DNA from 3 places in the Levilactobacillus sp. genome. Region 2 is predicted to be linked to each of the others. Evidence: predicted binding sites of a transcription regulator. Region 2 holds the regulator's gene; each other region holds the start of a gene.
What was found. Region 2 encodes HrcA, which represses chaperone genes, less so after heat shock. Its sites were predicted from a motif close to TTAGCACTCNNNNNNNNNGAGTGCTAA; they were not measured.
Positions count from the first base shown of each region.

Region 1: the regulator HrcA is predicted to act here: its motif matches at 3,857-3,883, upstream of LKH74_RS08790 (ATP-dependent Clp protease ATP-binding subunit).
Region 3: the regulator HrcA is predicted to act here: its motif matches at 3,570-3,596, upstream of groES (co-chaperone GroES).

Region 1 is NZ_JALCJA010000004.1:400,837-407,186, forward strand. It holds gene LKH74_RS08785 (MucBP domain-containing protein) at 85-1,182, opposite strand; gene LKH74_RS08790 (ATP-dependent Clp protease ATP-binding subunit) at 1,428-3,677, opposite strand; gene LKH74_RS08795 (hypothetical protein) at 4,418-4,621, shown strand; gene LKH74_RS08800 (phosphocarrier protein HPr) at 4,786-5,052, shown strand; gene ptsP (phosphoenolpyruvate--protein phosphotransferase) at 5,052-6,350, shown strand, end outside.
Region 2 is NZ_JALCJA010000001.1:349,159-355,508, forward strand. It holds gene dnaK (molecular chaperone DnaK) at 1-1,616, opposite strand, end outside; gene grpE (nucleotide exchange factor GrpE) at 1,655-2,245, opposite strand; gene hrcA (heat-inducible transcriptional repressor HrcA) at 2,266-3,303, opposite strand; gene ribF (riboflavin biosynthesis protein RibF) at 3,948-4,904, opposite strand; gene truB (tRNA pseudouridine(55) synthase TruB) at 4,927-5,838, opposite strand.
Region 3 is NZ_JALCJA010000005.1:92,531-98,880, reverse strand. It holds gene LKH74_RS09300 (APC family permease) at 1-774, opposite strand, end outside; gene groL (chaperonin GroEL) at 1,564-3,189, opposite strand; gene groES (co-chaperone GroES) at 3,250-3,534, opposite strand; gene LKH74_RS09285 (redox-sensing transcriptional repressor Rex) at 4,351-4,989, opposite strand; gene LKH74_RS09280 (ABC-F family ATP-binding cassette domain-containing protein) at 5,293-6,350, shown strand, end outside.

The sequences.
Region 1 (6,350 bases), on a different contig from region 2:
AGGCGGCCAGTTCGCATTGTGAGGCTGTAAACGACTATTTTGACGCCAGGAGTTGCGTAATGACAATAGTTTCGGAACCTTCAGTTAGGCGTAAGCAATGGGCGCCAACCGTACGTAACGCGCATTGATGTAGGCAGCCGGGCCAATCTGGTACCAGACCAGCTGCTGGTCATCCACGACGCGACCGCGGATATCCAAGGCTTCACCGTGTTTCAGCTGGCCAGCCGTTTCGCCGTATGGTTCACGATAGATGGACACCGCTTGATGGGGGATGTAATCCACCGTGCCGATGCGGGCAAAGGCTTGAGGGTGCCATTTGGCAGGTGCTGGCAAATGCAGGTCAATGAATTGGTGGTCGCGGCGGACGGTCTCTTGGGCCCGGAGCCACTGTTCACCACCGAGGTTGTACCACTCATCGCCGTTGGTCAGGGTGATGACCATGAACAGGCGCCAGAGTGAGTCGGTTGGAAATTGGTAGCCGTACGCCCGACCGTTGGGTTCGTCGTAGACTTGGTGGTCGCTTTGCAAGAAGACAAATTGGTGAACGCGCTGAACCGTTTGCCAGGAATCGCGCCGGTAGTAGTAGACCACTTGGCCAGGTTGGTCGGTAAAGGTGCCACGTTGCTGACCTTGAGCCTGGAAAATGTGGTAGTTGGTCACGGGCGGTGGGGTCAGTGAAAAGGGCGTGCCTAAGCGTCCTCGTAAAATCGAAGGTAGCTGTAAGAGCCGACCGGTATCGTAATCCACCAGGTAGCTGATGATGGGCTGGCCCCAGTGGCGCACGTAGACCAAAGTCGTCAGGCCGTATTCGCTGAGATAGGTCTGCGTGAAGCCGTGGACGTCGCGTAAAGCGTACCCCGGGATCTCCGGAAAGCGAAAACGCACGGTGTGATGGAGCTTTCCGGTAAGCACCAGTGCTGGTTGTAGCGGTCGGTCTTGGTCATCGACTAGCCGAACCACTAAGGTGGCGGTAACCGGCGGCTGGGTGGTTATGGCCGGTGTCGGCTGAGGTGTCGGGGACACGGGTTGCGGCGTGGGGGTCAAAGGCGCCGGAGTGGTCGGTGGCGTCACGGGTGCGTCAGGTGGCGTCACCGGGGCCGCCCGGCGTTGTGCGTGCCGCGGTCGATGTTTCGGCGGTCGCGCCGGTTCGATCACCCGCCGTAACCAGTCAAAAAAAGCCATGTCCTTTCACCTCCAGAAGTTTCGTTAAAACCAGTATACCGCATTCTGCAGCCCGATTGCAGACCCTAATTGCAAAACGCTTCCATGACAGGTAAAAAAGTTGTTGGGAATAGGGGTGGGGCTGGTCGCCAAACCAGTTACCTGCGGCTGCCAGGGGGTCCGCCTGCTCTGGGGGACACCTCCTACCAAAGTTAGAGACAAACAAAAACGGCAACCGCCCACAGGCAGCTGCCGTTTCATCACGCTTATTTCGTATTGGTATCGTCCGTCTTGGATGCGGCAGCGTCGGCCTGGTTGGCTTCGTTGTCAGCAGCTAAGACGATCTTACCGTCTTCGATCTTGGCCACGAGATTCTTGACGTCCGCGTGATCCAGGTAGAAGTCGGCAATCCGATCTTCAATCTCTTCTTGGATGACCCGCCGTAATGGCCGAGCCCCCATGGCTGGATTGTAGCCCTTAGTCACAAGCTGTTCCTCAACTGGTTCTGTGACGTGGATGTGCAGCCCTTGAGCGGCTAACATCTGGTTGACGTCACCAATCATTAAGTCAACGATGTGCATCAAGTTTTCCTTGCTCAAGGCATTGAATTCGATGATATCGTCAAACCGGTTTAAGAATTCTGGCTTGAAGTAGTTGGTTAAGTTACCCAGAACAGAGTGCGTCTTGCCTTCAGCGGCAGCCCCGAACCCAACGTTGGCTTCGGCGTCACCGGTCCCGGCGTTACTGGTCATGATGATCAGCGTATCCTTGAAGGAAACTGTCCGTCCTTGAGAATCGGTCAGACGACCGTCGTCCAGAATTTGTAAGAACATATTCATGACGTCGGGGTGGGCCTTTTCAATTTCGTCCAGCAGAACCAAGGTGTATGGGTGGCGACGAACTTGTTCCGTCAATTGGCCAGCTTCTTCATAGCCGACATAGCCAGGTGGTGACCCGATCAACTTAGAAATGGAATGTGGTTCCATGTATTCAGACATGTCAAAGCGAATCATAGCCTCCTGGGAGCCGAAGAGTTCATTGGCCAATTGCTTGGCTAATTCCGTCTTCCCGACACCAGTAGGACCAACGAAGAGGAAGGACCCGATTGGCCGGCCCGTGCCGTTTAACCCAATGCGGTTCCGGCGAATGGCCCGGGCAACCTTGTCCACGGCCTCGTTTTGACCGATGACGTGCTTTTCCAAATCTGTTGGGAGGCTTTGCAGTTGATGTTGTTCCTTAGCTGCCAGTTCCCCAACTGGGATAGACGTCTTTTCTTCGACGATGTCTTGCATGTCTTTAACGGTGACCGTTGCCGACTGGTTTTGATCAGCGTTCTTGGCGTCTTCCTTAGACTTTTCTAACTTGTTGACTTGATCACGGTAGTAGGCGGCTTTTTCGTAGTCTTCCTGCTTCAAAGCGGCCTGCTTTTGGTCCTCAGCACTCTTGATCTTTTCATCAATGGCCTTAGGATCAGCCACGTTGATCGTCAAATTCTTCCGTGAGCCGGCTTCATCCAACAGGTCAATGGCCTTGTCAGGTAAGAACCGGTCTTGGATGTAACGATCGGACAACCGCACGGCCGCCTCAATGGCGTCATCCGTGTAGTGAACGTGGTGGTAATCTTCGTACTTCTTTTGGATGCCTTGTAAAATCTTGATGGCTTCATCAGCGCTCGGTTCGTCGACCGTGACCGGTTGGAACCGCCGGGCGAGGGCTTGGTCCTTTTCAATATCTCTGTATTCATTTAAAGTCGTGGCCCCGATGAGTTGGAAGTCACCCCGTGCCAAAGCGGGCTTCAAGACGTTACCCGCGTCCATACCACCTTCAGCGTTGCCGGCACCCATGATTTCATGGATTTCGTCAATGAAGAGGATGATGTCCGGATTACTCTGGACTTCCTTCATCAGTTGTTGCATCCGTTGTTCAAATTGCCCGCGGATCCCGGTTCCTTGAACCAAAGAGACCACGTCCAACCGAATAATTTGCTTGTTGGCTAATTTTTCAGGAACGTTGCCTTCAACAATGCGTTCCGCAAGGCCTTCGATGACGGCCGTCTTCCCAACACCGGCTTCCCCAATCAAAACGGGGTTGTTCTTGGTCCGGCGGTTGAGAATTTCGATGACTTGAGCCGTCTCCTTGTCCCGACCAATGACGGGATCAACCTTACCGTCCTTTGCCAGCTGGGTCAGGTTCAAGCCGTACTGACTGAGTAGGCCATTGCCCTTACCGCCGTTGTTGCCGGTCGGTTGGGTCGGTTGACCAGGCTGCGCACCGGATTGCCGGTAGTCAGCTTGTTCATTGCCGTTGCCGCCTTGCATTGCCCGGAAAATATCATCCAGGTTGCCAAAGCCGAATGGATCTTGTGCCATACGGCCACCTCCATTTCCAGAATCGTTTTGTTGCTGCTTAAGCAGTTGGTAACAATTTTGGCATAGGTCAACTTGTTGCCGCTGCCCGTTCACGCTCATGTACAGGTGAATCGTTGCTTCATTGCGGTGGCAATTTTGACATAGCATCTTGTCGTCTCCTTTCTTGCCTGGAATTCTCGTGGGAGCTCCCCACGCAGGTCCGTTCGAAAGGGTTTGACCTTTCTTGACCATTGACCACATTATACCGCGTTCGCGTCCCCGTGCAAGTAATTTGTTTCGGGGCACAAGCGGTGCAAAGTGGGGCATCTCCAGCGAACATTTTCATTCTAGCACTCTCCTAGGTAGAATGCTAAAATCACCACTTGAAAACGGCCAAATCTTGCAAAACGGGGTACTTTTGGGCGGTCAATGGTTGGCAGGTTCCCCGGGGAGTGGGGGCCGTTGGTGGCGAAAAATTGCCGCGGACCGGCGTAGGGGCGGCCACCAACCTTGGCGCAGCCGATAGCGTTGCGGCTGAATGGTTTAAGGGTTGGCGACCTTACTAACGATGTTAACTAGAAGTTGAAGCTAAAGTTAATGCGTTGGTTGCCGTAACAGCTGTGTTCTGACACCTAAAATTGGCGAACGGTAGGCGGCCAGTCCACATTGTAAGGCTGAAAGCGACTACTTTTGACGCCATGAGTCGCATGATCATCATAGTTCCAGTTGATTTTCGCCTTTCACCCTTCAGCGGTGTTAAGATGAAAGAGTGGTGTGACCGGGTAAAACCGGGTATACTGGAAGTCTTAGGTCAGCGGAGCGAAGGTGGTCAGCCGGCGAACGTCCAGATGGTCGCTTGAGCCCATGTTGGCTATTTTCAGATGATGCTAAAGAGGAGGCAGAAAAAATTGGCAAAAGATTTTACCGCGCTGATGAATCAGCTCAAGAATAAGGAACTGGATGAATTTGAAGTGACCCCGGAAGAATTTCCCGCCTTTCAAAAAGCCTTCATGGCCTTTGAAACCCGAAAACGGGTCGTGGGTCAAGCCCACAAGGGGGGCAAGCTCATCTACCGTTACGATGATGGCGGCAAAAATGATGCTGAATCATGATTATTTGATGTAAGCGGTTCATGAATGCTTGTAATTTGGGGTTGAGATTGATATTCTTAGAAGGTAGGCGTAACTCACAAAATGGTTGTTTGACCCATGCGCAAGGTCGAGGTGAGTCACGTTCGGCAAGAAATCAACCTAAGCTTAAAGGAGATCGATCAATTATGGAAAAACGCGAATTTCGTGTCACTGCAGAAACTGGTATCCACGCCCGTCCAGCAACGTTATTAGTACAGGCTGCTAGCAAGTTCAACTCAGAAGTTAGCTTACAATACCAAGACAAGTCCGTTAACTTGAAGTCCATCATGGGCGTTATGTCCTTAGGTGTTGGCCAAAACGCCAGCATCACCATCACGACTGACGGCGACGATGAAGCAGATGCCATGAAGGCAGTGGCTGAAACGTTGAAAAAAGAGGGTTTATCTGACTAATGAGAGCGATGCTCAAGGGAATTGCCGCCAGTGATGGGGTGGCTTGCGGCCGGGTTTACCGGTTTGTTGAACCAGACCTGCGCGTTAAAAGACGGTCAATCACTAATCTTGATTACGAATTAAATCGATTCCATCAGGCCCTTGAAGCAGCCGTCTCAGAAGTCGAGACGATTAAAACTCGAGCAACTAAAAACCTGGGCGCTGATAGTGCCCAGGTTTTTAGTGCCCACATTGAGATGCTCCAGGACCCGGAATTCATTGGGGCCATTGAAACCCAAATCAAGACCGAACACATCAATGCCGAAGTGGCGTTGGCCGGTGTAGCGGCGACTTACGAGACCAAATTAAAGGCCCTGACCAGTACGTATATGCAAGAACGTGTCAGTGATTTGCATGACGTGACTAAGCGACTCACGGCCCATTTGCTCGGGGTGCGCTTGCCTGACCTGGCGTTACTGAAGGAACCCGTGGTTGTGGTCACCCATGACCTGATTCCCAGCGACACGGTTTCGGTCGATGCCAAGTACATCCTGGGGTTCGTCACGGACCTGGGTGGCCGGACGTCCCACTCGTCGATCTTAGCGCGGTCGTTGAATATCCCCGCAGTCGTGGGGACCCAATCGGCGACGACTGAGTTACAGGAGGGGGCGACGGTCATCGTTAACGGCTCGCGCGGCACGGTCATCAGTGAACCGACCAAGCCGGAGCTGGCGATGGCCAAGCAAGCCATGCAGGACCGCACGGCGAACATGAAACGGCTCGCGACGTTGCGGCATCACACCACGACCAGTCAAGATGGCATGGGGGTGGTGTTGGCGGCTAACGTCGGCACGGTCAATGATCTCCCCAATATTTTACAGAATGGGGCGGAGGCAATTGGCCTCATGCGCACGGAGTTTCTCTACATGGATAGCGATCAGCTCCCCACGGAAGATGAACAGTTCGTGGCTTATCGCCGGGTCGTTCAATCCTTAGCGCCGCGACCGGTGGTGATTCGGACGCTCGATATCGGGGGCGATAAGCCGTTGCCGTATCTGAAGCAAAAGCCGGAAGCCAACCCCTTCTTGGGAGCCCGAGCGATTCGGCAGAGCTTGGCGCACCAAAACATCTTCCGTAGTCAGCTACGGGCCTTGTTGCGGGCCTCGGCTTTTGGGAATCTGCGGATCATGTTTCCAATGATTGCCACGCTAGACGAGTTGCGCCAAGCCAAGGCCATTTATGATGATGAGCGGACCAAACTGACCGCGGCCAAGGTGCCCATGGGGAAAGTGAAAGTGGGCATGATGGTCGAGGTCCCC
Region 2 (6,350 bases):
TCGGCCTTCTTGATTTCGTCGTCAGAGACCTTCCCCTTAACGTCTTTCAACGTCTTGTCGGTCTGGAAGAGTAATTGGTCGACTTCGTTCTTGGTGTCGACTTCTTCCTTACGCTTCTTGTCGGCAGCTTCGTTTTCCTTAGCTTCCTTCATCATCTTGTCGACTTCTTCATCGGACAGGCCGTCGGAACTCTTGATGGTGATCTTTTGTTCCTTGTTGGTGCCCATGTCCTTAGCAGAAACGTTAACGATACCGTTCTTATCGATATCAAACGTTACTTGGATTTGAGGAACCCCACGAGGTGCGGCTGGAATGTCAGCGAGTTGGAAGTTACCCAACGTCTTGTTGTCAGCAGCCATTGGCCGTTCACCTTGTAAGACGTGGATATCAACGGCTGGTTGGTTATCCGCAGCGGTTGAGAAGACTTGCGATTTGCTGGTAGGAATCGTGGTGTTGCGGTCGATCAGCTTGGTGAAGACCCCACCCATGGTTTCGATCCCTAAGGACAATGGCGTCACATCCAGTAAGACAACGTCCTTGACGTCACCGGTGATGACCCCACCTTGAACGGCGGCACCTAAGGCAACGGCTTCATCAGGGTTGATGGAGTGGTTAGGTTCCTTACCAGTCCACTTTTGAACGGCTTCTTGCACGGCTGGGATCCGCGTTGACCCACCGTTTAAGATAACAACGTCAACGTCGCTAGCTTGTAAGTCAGCATCCTTCAACGCATTTTCAACGGGGATCCGGGTCTTTTCAACCAGGTCAGCCGTCAATTCGTTGAACTTCGCCCGCGTCAAGCTCTTTTCCAAGTGCAGTGGGCCATTGTCGCCGGCAGAAATAAATGGCAAGCTGATTTGTGCTTCGGTAACCCCAGAGAGGTCCTTCTTAGCCTTTTCAGCAGCGTCCTTTAACCGTTGAACGGCCATCTTATCCTTAGATAAGTCAACGCCATTTTCGTCCTTGAATCCGGCGATCAACCAGTCCATGATCTTTTGGTCAAAGTCATCCCCACCTAAATGGGTATCCCCGTTAGTTGACAGCACGTCGAAGACCCCGTCACCTAAGTCCAGGATGGAGACATCAAAGGTCCCACCACCCAGGTCATAGACCATGACTTTTTCATCTTTGTCTTGCTTGTCCAAGCCATAAGCCAAGGCTGCGGCCGTTGGTTCGTTGATGATCCGTTCAACGTTCAAGCCGGCAATCTTCCCAGCATCCTTAGTAGCTTGCCGTTGGGCATCGTTGAAGTAAGCTGGCACCGTGATGACGGCTTTGTCAACCGTGTCACCAATGTAGTCTTCAGCAAACGACTTCAAGTGTTGCAAGATCATTGCGGAAACTTGTTCTGGCGTGTAATCCTTGCCATCGATGGTTTCCTTGAAGCCAGCTTCACCCATGTGACTCTTGATGGATGAAATCGTGTTTGGGTTGGTGATTGCTTGGCGCTTGGCCACTTCACCGACCTGGGTTTCACCGTCTTTAAACGCAACAACGGATGGTGTCGTCCGGGCACCTTCCTTGTTCGCAATAATCTTTGGCGTACTGCCTTCGAGAACGGCAACGGCTGAGTTGGTCGTCCCTAAGTCAATCCCGATAATCTTGTTACTTGCCATCAAAAATTCCCTCTTTTTTTAGTTTTTTATTTATAAATTTATTGCGCCACGACAACCATGGCAGGCCGGAGAACCCGGTCCTTGAGCTGGTAGCCCTTTTGGAGCACGTTGACCACCGTTTCAGCCGTTTGGCCGTCAGAAACGGGAACCGACTGAACCGCTTGGTGCAAGGTTGGGTCAAACTTCTGACCCAGCGCGGCAATTTCCGTCACGTGATTACGCTTCAACGCATCTTCCATGTGATCGTAGGTCATCTGCACACCCTTTTTGATCTGCTTACTGGTCTCGTCGGTCGCATCGACCGCTAAGGCCCGCTCCAGGTTATCGATCACGGGGAGCACGTCCTTAGCGAGTTGCTGACCATCGTACTTGATGAGCGCGGCCTGTTCTTTTTGGTAACGGGTCTGCATGTTTTGCACTTCCGCTTCGGCACGCAGGTACTTGTCCTCAAAGTCGTCAGCCTTCTTTTGAACGGCAGCTAAAGCCTCTGCCGTGACCGTTGGCTTGGGCTTGTCAGCGGGCTTTGCGTCCGCCGGTGTGGCTTGCTCAGTCTTGTCTGGGTCTTGCTTTGTAGTGGCGGCCTTTGCCGCAGTTTCATCATCAGTGGATGGTTGTTGCTTGTCAGCCACGATAAAAAACCTCCCTTTCTTTACTCGTCGTAGAACCGATAGTAATCTAACAGTTTCTTCGCGAGCTCTTCACGAAACGCACCGACAATTCCCAACATCCGTGAATACGGCATGCGGGTCGGCCCTAAAATGGCGATCATACCCTTACCATGCTGGTTCACGTCGTAGGTGGCGGTGATCAGGCTGAAGTTTCTCAAGGCATCGTTGGTCATTTCATTACCGATTTGCACGGAAATGTTGTCCCGCGGTTGCCCCAAGACGTTGGCGATATCATCGGTCTTGTCGATCAATGAATACAGCGACTTCAGTGAATCAACATCGCTATCCTGCGAGAAGTTCAATAGATTCAAGCGACCACCAACGTAAAACCGCTCTTGGGCGGCTCGCGTCAAAACGTCGCCGAAAATATCCAGAAAACCTTCCGGACTCTGCAGGTAGTTGGCAATCTTCATCGGAATGTCCGCCTGCAGCTTTTGAACCACTTCTGGTAGCGTCAACCCGACCAACTGATCATTGATCAGCCGAACGACGGCCTCTAATTGATCGCCGGTAACGGACTCACTCACGTCAAAGGTCTGGTTCTCCACATCACCACTATCGGTGACGAGGATGGCCATCACTTGCCGCTTACCGAGTGGGACCAACCGGAACCCACTGAGCCGACTATCCTTTAATTCCGGCTTCAACGTAAACGCGGTGTAACTCGTCAGGTTAGACAAAATCGTGGCCGATTGCGAAATAATTTCGTCAATCTTGTGGAAATCGCCGCCTAACGAGGATTGAATCACGTCAATATCATTGGGTCGTAGCGGATCGGGTTTTACCAAATGGTCAACGTAATACCGGTACCCTTCAACCGAAGGAATCCGACCGGAAGAGGAATGGGTCTTTTTGATCAGGCCCTGTTCTTCCAACGCCGCCATTTCATTACGAATTGTCGCTGAGCTTACGTGGATGGGTAACTGCTTGGCTAATGCCTTGGACCCCACCGGCACACCAGTGTTGGTAAAGTCGCGGACAACGGCTCGCAGAATCATCATTTGTCTTTCTGAAAGCATCACAATCACCCCTTTTTTAGCACTCAAACAACACAAGTGCTAAGTCACATATATAATGTAGCAAAACCGGGTTTTGAAGTCAAGAAATCTGGTAGAATTTTTAGCAATCGTTGGCATTAAGTGCTAATTTTTTAGAATTCGCTTAGAATACAGCGTTTTCAGTGGCGCTTGTGGCAACTGACCGCCTTATCGGGTGCGAGGAATTGCCACTTCATCAATGCTCCCTGCTCAATACTCTCTACCGATTAATCGTCACTCATCGGCATTTGTCAGCGTGGTCGATTCGAAACCCGCAAAAAAGACTTAGCCACCCCGTAACGAGTTGGCTAAGTCCTTTACCTAATTTATGACTGAAGGTTGAACCTAAAATTAACACGCTGATTGCCATAATGACGGTATTCTGACACCTAAAATCGGCGGAACCAGTTGCCTGTTGGCGCACGTTTCAGCTACGAGGCCACTTTGAGACGTGTTCTTCGGCTCAAAGCGAGACGGCGAGACCGCCCTTTGGCGCGACCCGCCCCAGCGTTCCAACCCCTATTTGGCGAACGGTAGGCGGCCAGCTCACATTGTGAGGCTGAAATCGCCTATTTTTGATGCTATGGGTTGCACGATCACAATCGTTTCAATTGATAACCTTCAGTTTACGATTCACGCGTGGCGACCTGTTGGAAATAGGCCCGCGTGTCCGCTTCGTCTTGTTTTAACTGGGCGACTAGGCCGTTGGCGTCGGCGAATTTGACCTCACCGCGTAACCGGTGGTGCCACTCGACTTCGACCGGCTCGCCGTACAGGTTGCCCTGGAAGTCCAGGAGGTTCATTTCGACCGTGATGGGCCGGTCATCCCCAAAGGTCACGTTGCGGCCCACAGAGACCATCCCAGGGTACCAGATGGCCCCGACCTTCAACCGGGCCGTGTAAATGCCAATACCTGGGATCCATTCGTCTTGCGGTGCCATCACGTTGGCCGTGGGGTAGCCGATAGTCCGCCCCCGGGCCTCGCCATGCACCACCAGGCCGGTCGAGCGATACGTGTACCCCAGTAATTGATTCACCAGGTCCACGTCCCCGGCGCGCATGGCTGTCCGAATCCGCGTGGAGCTGACCTTTTCGTCGCCGCTGGCTTCTTCGGGCACCGTGACCACGTCAAAGCGCCCCTGGGCGTACTCAGGGAGGTGCGCCATGTTGGCCACGTCCTTCTTGCCATAGGTGTGGTCAAATCCGGCCACGGCCGCCACCGTGTGGAACGCCACCAAATAATGGTCGACGAATTCCTGCGGCGTCTGGGCCGCAAACTCACCGGTGTAGTTGACCAGAAAGACCCGGTCGACTCCCAACCGGTCCAGCTGTTGGAGCTTACGGTTGATGGGACTCAAATACTTTTGGTCGTCTGCTTGTAGTGGCCGATAGACCAACGCGGGATGGTGATCATAGGTCAAGACCGCCAGTTTAACGCCCTTGGCTTGCGCGAGCGCCTTGGCGCGGTTGATCACGGCTTGATGCCCGCGATGAACGCCATCGAAAAAGCCCATGGCCAAGACCACTGGCTCATCGGGAATTTGCCGTGCATCTAACGGGTGGTGTATGTGAATAACTTCCATTGGAAATTCCTCTTCTCAAAACTTAGTTCACCGCAAACATTTTTAGCGGCTTATATTGTTGCTTTTCTTCGGACCACTGGTACAGGCACTTGGTCGCTCCCTGATAGGTCAAGGCGACTTCCGGGGCCGTGGCCCCATCGAGCTCGGCGGCCGTCAAGAAGACGCCATTTTTAACCAGCTGCCAAACGCGGTCGCTCAACGCCACGTGTGGATACGCCGTTAGGGCATAATCGATGGGCCGCAAAATGGTCGTCAGGTCCTCGGCGGCCATGGCGGCTGCGACCTGATCCAACGTCACCGTTTGGTCCAGTGTGAACCCGCCGCTTTGTTGGCGGGTCAATGACGCCATGACAGCCGGCACACCCAATAGCCGACCCAAATCGACCGCTAACGTCCGCACGTAAGTCCCCTTCGAGCAGCCCACTTCAAAGGCCACCGTTTGGGTCCCGGCATCGGCGTCAAATGTCCCGGCATCTTGCAAGGTAAAGTGGTCGACCGTCACCGTTCTGGTCGGACGTTCCACCGTTTCCCCGGCGCGGGCGTACTCGTACAGCTTACGCCCCCGCACCTTGACGGCGGAATACATCGGCGGTGTCTGTTGGATGGTCCCGGTCAATTGAGCCGTCCCCGCCGTCAGTTCCGCCAACGTAAAGGGCCGTGTCAACGCCTGCCGTTCCACAACGTCACCGTCTAGGTCCTCCGTGGTCGTCGCCAGTCCCAGGGTCACGGTACCGCGATACACCTTGCCAGAAGCCATGAGGTACGGCACGACCTTGGTCGCCGAGCCAATGCAAATGGGCAATACGCCATCGACACTGGGGTCGAGCGTCCCACTGTGGCCGACCTTTTTGGTGTGCAGAATGTGGCGCAGTTTGGCCACGCAATCAAAGCTGGTGAGGCCGCGTTCTTTGTATAAAGGGATAATCCCGTCCATTCCGGTTCCTCCGTTCTTACTTGTGAACTCGTTTCTTTTTAGGTCAATTGCATAGTTAAACCAGTGCTTGCGGCTGCCAGAGATTCCGCTTGCTATGGGGGACACCTCCAGCCCGCCTTGCAGTAACAGTGGTGTTTTGACATCTAAAATTAGTGAAACCAGATGCCTGCGTCAACCAGGATTCCGCCTGCTCTGGGGAACACCTCCAGCCTGAGGAGCGGGCTTCCGGTTCGCTTGAAAGTCTGGCAAAGCCGGCCAGTCTCTCAAGTCGTCCCGCGCTGTAGGCTGAGAAAAAACCTCAGCCAACACCGCCGACCCAGATGGGGCCATCCCTGGCTGCCTCCGGCAAATTGACGGCTATCGGCAACACTGTGTTAATGAAAGACTAACCGTCAATGCAGCGACTACCTGGGGTTAAGACGCCTGTTACTGGCAAGTACTACCTTAGCCGGCCAGTTCGCATTGTGAGACTGAAACCGACTATTTTTGACGTCATGACGCACACGACGACA
Region 3 (6,350 bases), on a different contig from region 2:
ACCGGCCATGATAGCCAAGGTCGCGGCCGCGTTGTGACGCTTGGGTTCCTTGAAGTTTGGCACCGCATTACTGATGGCTTCGACCCCAGTCAGTGAGGATGACCCGGACGAGAAGGCCCGGAAGAACAGCAACAGGGTCATGCCTTGAACCGGTGCACCCAACGAAGCGGAGGCGTGATACGTAATGTTTCCGCTCATGATGTTGTACAGGCCCACGCCAATCATCACGATGATCATGACAATGAATAGGTAGACCGGCACCGTCAGAAATGCCGCCGATTCGCGCATCCCCCGTAAGTTTAGCAGCATAATGCCAATGACAATTAAAACTGACACCAACACGGAATACGGATACAGCGCCGGAATCGCCGAGGTAATCGCCTCGGTCCCGGAAGTCGTTGAAACCGCCACGGTCAGCATATAATCAACCAGCAGTGAGCCCCCAGCGACTAACCCGGCCGATTGGCCCCAGTTGGTGCTAGCAACCACATACGCCCCACCCCCGGAAGGATAGGCGTGAATGATTTGCTGGTATGAAAGCGTGATCGCAAATAACAGAACCAAGACCAAAGCCGCAACCCACAATTGATACATCAACGCGGCTGCTGATAAGGTAATCAGGACTGTCGTAATTTGCTCAGTACCATAAGCCACGGAGGATAACGCATCAGATGACAACAAGGCTAACGCTTTAAACTTGGTTAGCGACTGACCGCCCTCGTCCATGGTCTTGAGGGGTTTCCCAATTAAAACCCGCTTTAAATAACGCCACATGACTATTTACTCCTTATCTCCACAAATAATGAAAACGGGACCAGGCCCGTTAAATAATAGCTTGTTTCAGTCAAATCTGAATGTGCAGTAAGTCTACTACAACTAGCTCCACATTACCACAATTCTAGCAGTTCGCAACCGTAGAATTGTTTAGCGAACTTATCCATTATCCGGCAAAGTCTGGCAGAAATAAAGACTTTCTTTTTGCCAAATTTTGTTGCTACCCTGTTGGGTTGAATTTCAGCCGGTCTTTGGTTGTTACGTAGGGGGTACTGGCCGCCTTACCGTTCACTAGAGATGAGTTGGAACGTCATCGTATAGATGCAGACCTAGCCGAGGCGTTTCAGCTAGTGGTGCCTCTTAGCAACTGAAATTTCTGAGACCCTTCCCCTATTTCAGCGACAATGCTTGATTCTAACGCTAAGTCGCCCCACATTCAAGCTAAAGCTGAACTTTCTACCAACTAAAGGGTGAACGGCGAACATCAGCTAAAACGCTTGTTATCCTGCGACTCATGGCGTTAAAAATAGTCGCTTACAGCCGCACACTGCGAACTGGACCGCCTGCCGTTCGCTAAATATGGGGTAGAACGCGGGAATGGGCCGAGGCCAAAGGGCGGTCTCAAAGTGGCCTCATAGCCGAAACGTGCGCCGACAGGCACCTGGTTCCACTTAAGACTGCTAGGCAGTTAACCGCCTGTTGGCACACTCTTTTTTCAGCTGCCAACAAAAAAGAAGCCTGAACCCGCAAGTTCAGACTTCTCGTCAATCATTTTTAATTAAATGCAGCTTACATCATGCCGCCCATACCTGGGTTAGCAGCTGGGGCTGCAGGTGCTGGGTTGTCTTCTGGCTTTTCAGCGACAACAGCTTCAGTCGTCAACAGCAAAGCAGAAACAGAAGCAGCGTTTTGAAGTGCAGAACGAGTAACCTTGGTTGGGTCAGTGATGCCGGCCTTAACCATGTCTTCGTACTTGTCGTCTGCGGCGTTGTAGCCAATACCTGGCTTTTCGCTCTTCAAGTGTTCAACGACAACGGAGCCTTCAACACCAGCGTTTTGTGCGATTTGGCGAACTGGTTCTTCCAAAGCACGCAGCACGATGTTCACACCGGTCTGTTCGTCGCCTTCAGCGTCAACCTTGGCTACGTCACCAATGACGTTGATCAAGGCAGTCCCACCACCAGCAACGAAGCCTTCTTCAACGGCGGCACGGGTCGCGTTCAAGGCATCTTCAATCCGGTATTTACGTTCCTTCAATTCAGTTTCCGTAGCGGCACCGACACGAACGACGGCAACCCCACCGGATAACTTAGCCAAACGTTCCTTCAGCTTGTCGCGGTCAAAGTCAGAAGTCGTTTCTTCAATCTGACCCTTGATTTCAGCAACCCGAGCAGCGATTTGGTCCTTAGCACCAGCACCTTCAACGATGGTGGTGTCATCCTTAGTCACGTTGACCTTTTGGGCTTGACCTAATTGATCAATGGTCGTGTCCTTCAAGTTCAAGCCTAAGTCATCGGTAATCACAGTCCCACCCGTTAAGGTTGCGATATCAGCCAATTGGGCCTTACGACGGTCACCAAAGCCAGGCGCCTTGACAGCAACCACGTTGAAGGTCCCACGCATCTTGTTCAAGACCAAGGTAGGTAAGGCTTCACCGGTGATGTCATCCGCGATGATCAACAGTGAACGGCTTTGTTCAACAACGGATTGCAGCAATGGCAAGATGTCTTGGATGTTGCTGATCTTCTTGTCAGTGATCAAGATGTAAGGGTTATCGAGGTTAGCTTCCATCTTATCGTTGTCGGTAACCATGTATTGAGACATGTACCCACGATCGAATTGCATCCCTTCAACAACGTCTAAGCTGGTATCAACCCCACGAGATTCTTCAATAGTGATGACCCCATCGTTACCAACCTTTTCCATGGCGTCAGCAATTAACTTACCCGTTTCCTTGCTAGCGGATGAAATGGAAGCGATTTGGGCGATATCGTCCTTAGTCTTAACGTCGATAGACATCTTGTGCAGCGCCTTAACAGCGGCGTCAGTTGCCTTTTCGATCCCGCGACGGATACCAACAGGGTTGGCACCGGCCGTCACGTTCTTCATACCTTCGTTAACGATGGCTTGGGTCAATACCGTAGCGGTCGTGGTCCCGTCACCAGCGATGTCGTTGGTTTTAGAAGCAACTTCGGAAACCAACTTGGCACCCATGTTTTCGAAATGGTCATCGAGTTCGATGGCCTTGGCAATCGTGACCCCATCGTTCGTGATGGTTGGGTTGCCGTAGCTTTGTTCCAAGACAACGTTACGACCCTTAGGCCCTAAGGTGGTCTTAACCGTGTCAGCTAACTTGTCAACACCGGCCAGCATTTTGCTGCGTGCATCTTCAGAGAATTTCAGTTCTTTAGCCATTTTCTACATTCACCTCATACTAAATTTTTTAAATAATCTCTCGTATTAGTGGGAAAGAAATTAATCAACGACAGCGACTAAATCCTTTTCGTGTAAAACAAGGTAAGTCTTGTCGTTGTACTTAACTTCCGTACCGGCGTACTTGTCGAACAATACCTTGTCGCCAACCTTAACAGCTGGGGCTACCTTATCGCCATTGTCTAACACACGGCCATCACTTACAGCAACAACGTTAGCCGTTGAAGGCTTTTCCTGCGCATTACTTGCTAAAACAATGCCGCCAACCGTCGTTTCTTCTTCTTGTGGTTGATCTAAAATGACGCGGTCTCCTAATGGTTTTAACACTTGAATCCCTCCAATAAACTTACTTTTTAGCACTGTTAGCACTTGACTAACATAAGTGCTAATCACAATATCTAATATATGGTTTTTCGTTCTAAAAATCAAGGAATTTGGCAAACAATTTGAAGAGTGCTAACGGCCCGGTTCGCCTAGCCCTTGCGGCTCTAAGCGAAATCCTTCATTCTATGATTTTTCTAATATCCGGCTGGACTGGCTGACGGGTTGGTAATCACCTGGCTGAAGGTTGAAACTGAAATTAACGTGCTGATTGTCGTAATGACGGTGTTCCGATATCTAAAATTGGTCAAACCAGGCGCCTGCGTCAGCCAGGGTTCCGCCTGCTATGGGGAACACCTTCAGCCTGAGGAGCGGTCTTCCGGTTCGCTTGAAAGCCTGGCAAGACCACCAGTCTCTCAAGTCGTCCCGCGCTGTAACCTGGCAAATAACGCCAGGTAACACCGCCGACACAGCCGGCTCCGCCCTGGCTGCCTCCGGCAAGGTTGACGGTTATCAGTAACACTGTGTTAATGAAAGACTAGTTGTCAATGTAGCTACTACCTGGGATTAAAGCAACTGTTACTAGCACGCACTACCGTAGCCGAGAGTGCGCCAACAGGCAACTGTCGTCACACTCTTTTTAAACGGCAAGCGGCCAGTGATTCCTTGCTCACCAATCCGTTTAGCCCGTTGTTTATAGCTGAACTTTCACAAGTCTGATTTGTGAAGGACATTTAGCGGTCCTCGAACTGACTTTTCTGGTGGCGTTTTCACAAAGCGTAAACAAAAAGTCGTAATCCCCCAAAAGATTACGACCCCGTTCTATTCTTTGCTGTTGTAGTGTTCCAAGAAGTAAATCAACGTTTGTAATTCGTTGGTCAAGTCCACGTTTTGGACCCGGACGTCCTTGGGTACCGTGACCCGCAATGGCGTGAAGTTCAAAATTCCCTTCACCCCACCGGCGACGGCATCATCCGTGACGGATTGGGCGACGTCGGACGGCACCGTTAAGATAGCGACCTGAATCTGTTGTTCTTCCAGCTGTGTCCGCAATTCCGTCATCGGATAAATTGGCACACCGCTTTGAATCGTGTTGGCAATGTCGGCGTTCACGTCAAAAGCGGCGCTGATCCGGACGTTGCCATCCTGGTGGAAGTTAAAGTTCAACAGGGCATGACCCAAATTTCCGACCCCGATTAAGGCCACGTTGGTCAGCCGATCTTGGTTCAGAATCTTCTTGAAGAATTTAATTAAACTTTCAACATCGTAGCCGTACCCCCGCTTACCCAGGGCACCGAAGTACGAAAAGTCTCGGCGAATGGTGGCAGAGTCAACTTTGACCGCCTCAGATAATTCAGTCGAGGAAACACGCGTCTTGTCCGCGTCCAACAGGATATTCAAGTAGCGGTAGTAAATGGGGAGCCGCTTAGCTGTGGCGCGGGGAATCTTTTGTTCTGTCAAAAACGAGACCTCCTAATCAATCTTGCTGGTCACTGCCAGTCTGGCAATAACCATTTCTCTAAATGACAATCTGATTGTGAAATTTACTTTCTTACAAATTATAGCATAACCGCCCGCCTTGTGAAAGAAATTGCAATACTTTTTCACAATTCTTTAGGAATTTCGGTCTAATTGCAGAATATGCTAAAATAGACCTACTGAGGTTTTGACTGAAAGGCACCCAAACTGCCGCGTAAACCAAAGATTTTCAAGATATCTCAATTACCCTAAAAATAATGAATACCCCATCAAGGAGGTCATACCGTGATTCTTTTGCAAGTCCAACAGGTTACCCGGCGTTTCGGGGCGACCGTCTTATTTGAAAATGTAACCATGGACGTCCCCGAGCATGGCCGCGTGGCGCTAGTTGGCCGCAACGGTGCTGGGAAGTCCACCCTACTGAAAATGATTGCCGGCGAAACCACCCCGGACGTCGGTCAGATTACGACCAAACGGGGGCTGACCATGGGCTACCAAGCCCAAAACGCCGGACTGGCCTCGTCCAAGACCGTCTGGAACGAAATGCTCGACGTCTTCGCTGAGGTCCGCGCCACCGAAAAACGCATCCACGAACTGGAACAGCAGATGAGTGATCCCGCCGTGATTGCGGATACCGAACAGTTCCAACAGATCAGTGCGACCTACGATCAGCTCCAACAAGACTTTAGCGACCACAACGGCTACGGCTACCAGGCCGAAATTCGTGGCGTGCTCCACGGTTTTGAATTTGGCGAAGAATACTACGACAAGCCCATCAACGAACTTTCCGGTGGGCAACGCACCCAACTGGCCTTGGCCAAACTGTTGCTGGAAAAGCCCGACCTGTTGATTCTCGATGAACCAACCAACCACTTGGACGTCGAAACGCTCACCTGGTTGGAAGGCTATTTACAGGGCTATTCTGGCGCCATTCTAGTCGTTTCCCATGACCGCTACTTCCTGGACCACGTAGTCAATGACGTTTACGACATGGCTCACGGCGGATTGGATCACTACCCCGGCAACTATTCGCACTACATCGATGCCAAGGCCGAACGGCTCAAGCGGGAATGGAAGGAATACGACAAGCAACAGACCGAGATCAGCAAGCTGGAAGACTTCGTGAACAAAAACATCGTCCGGGCTTCAACCACCAAACGGGCCCAGGCCCGACGGAAGCAGCTAGAAAAGATGGACCGCATCGCCAAACCTGAAGGCGATGAAAAGGTCGCCCGCTTCACCTTTAAGCCTCACCGGCAAAGCGGTAACGTCGTGCTCGACGTGGTCAACGGCGCGGTCGGGTATGACGACCAGGTCCTCTGCGCACCCGTCAATTTGGACAT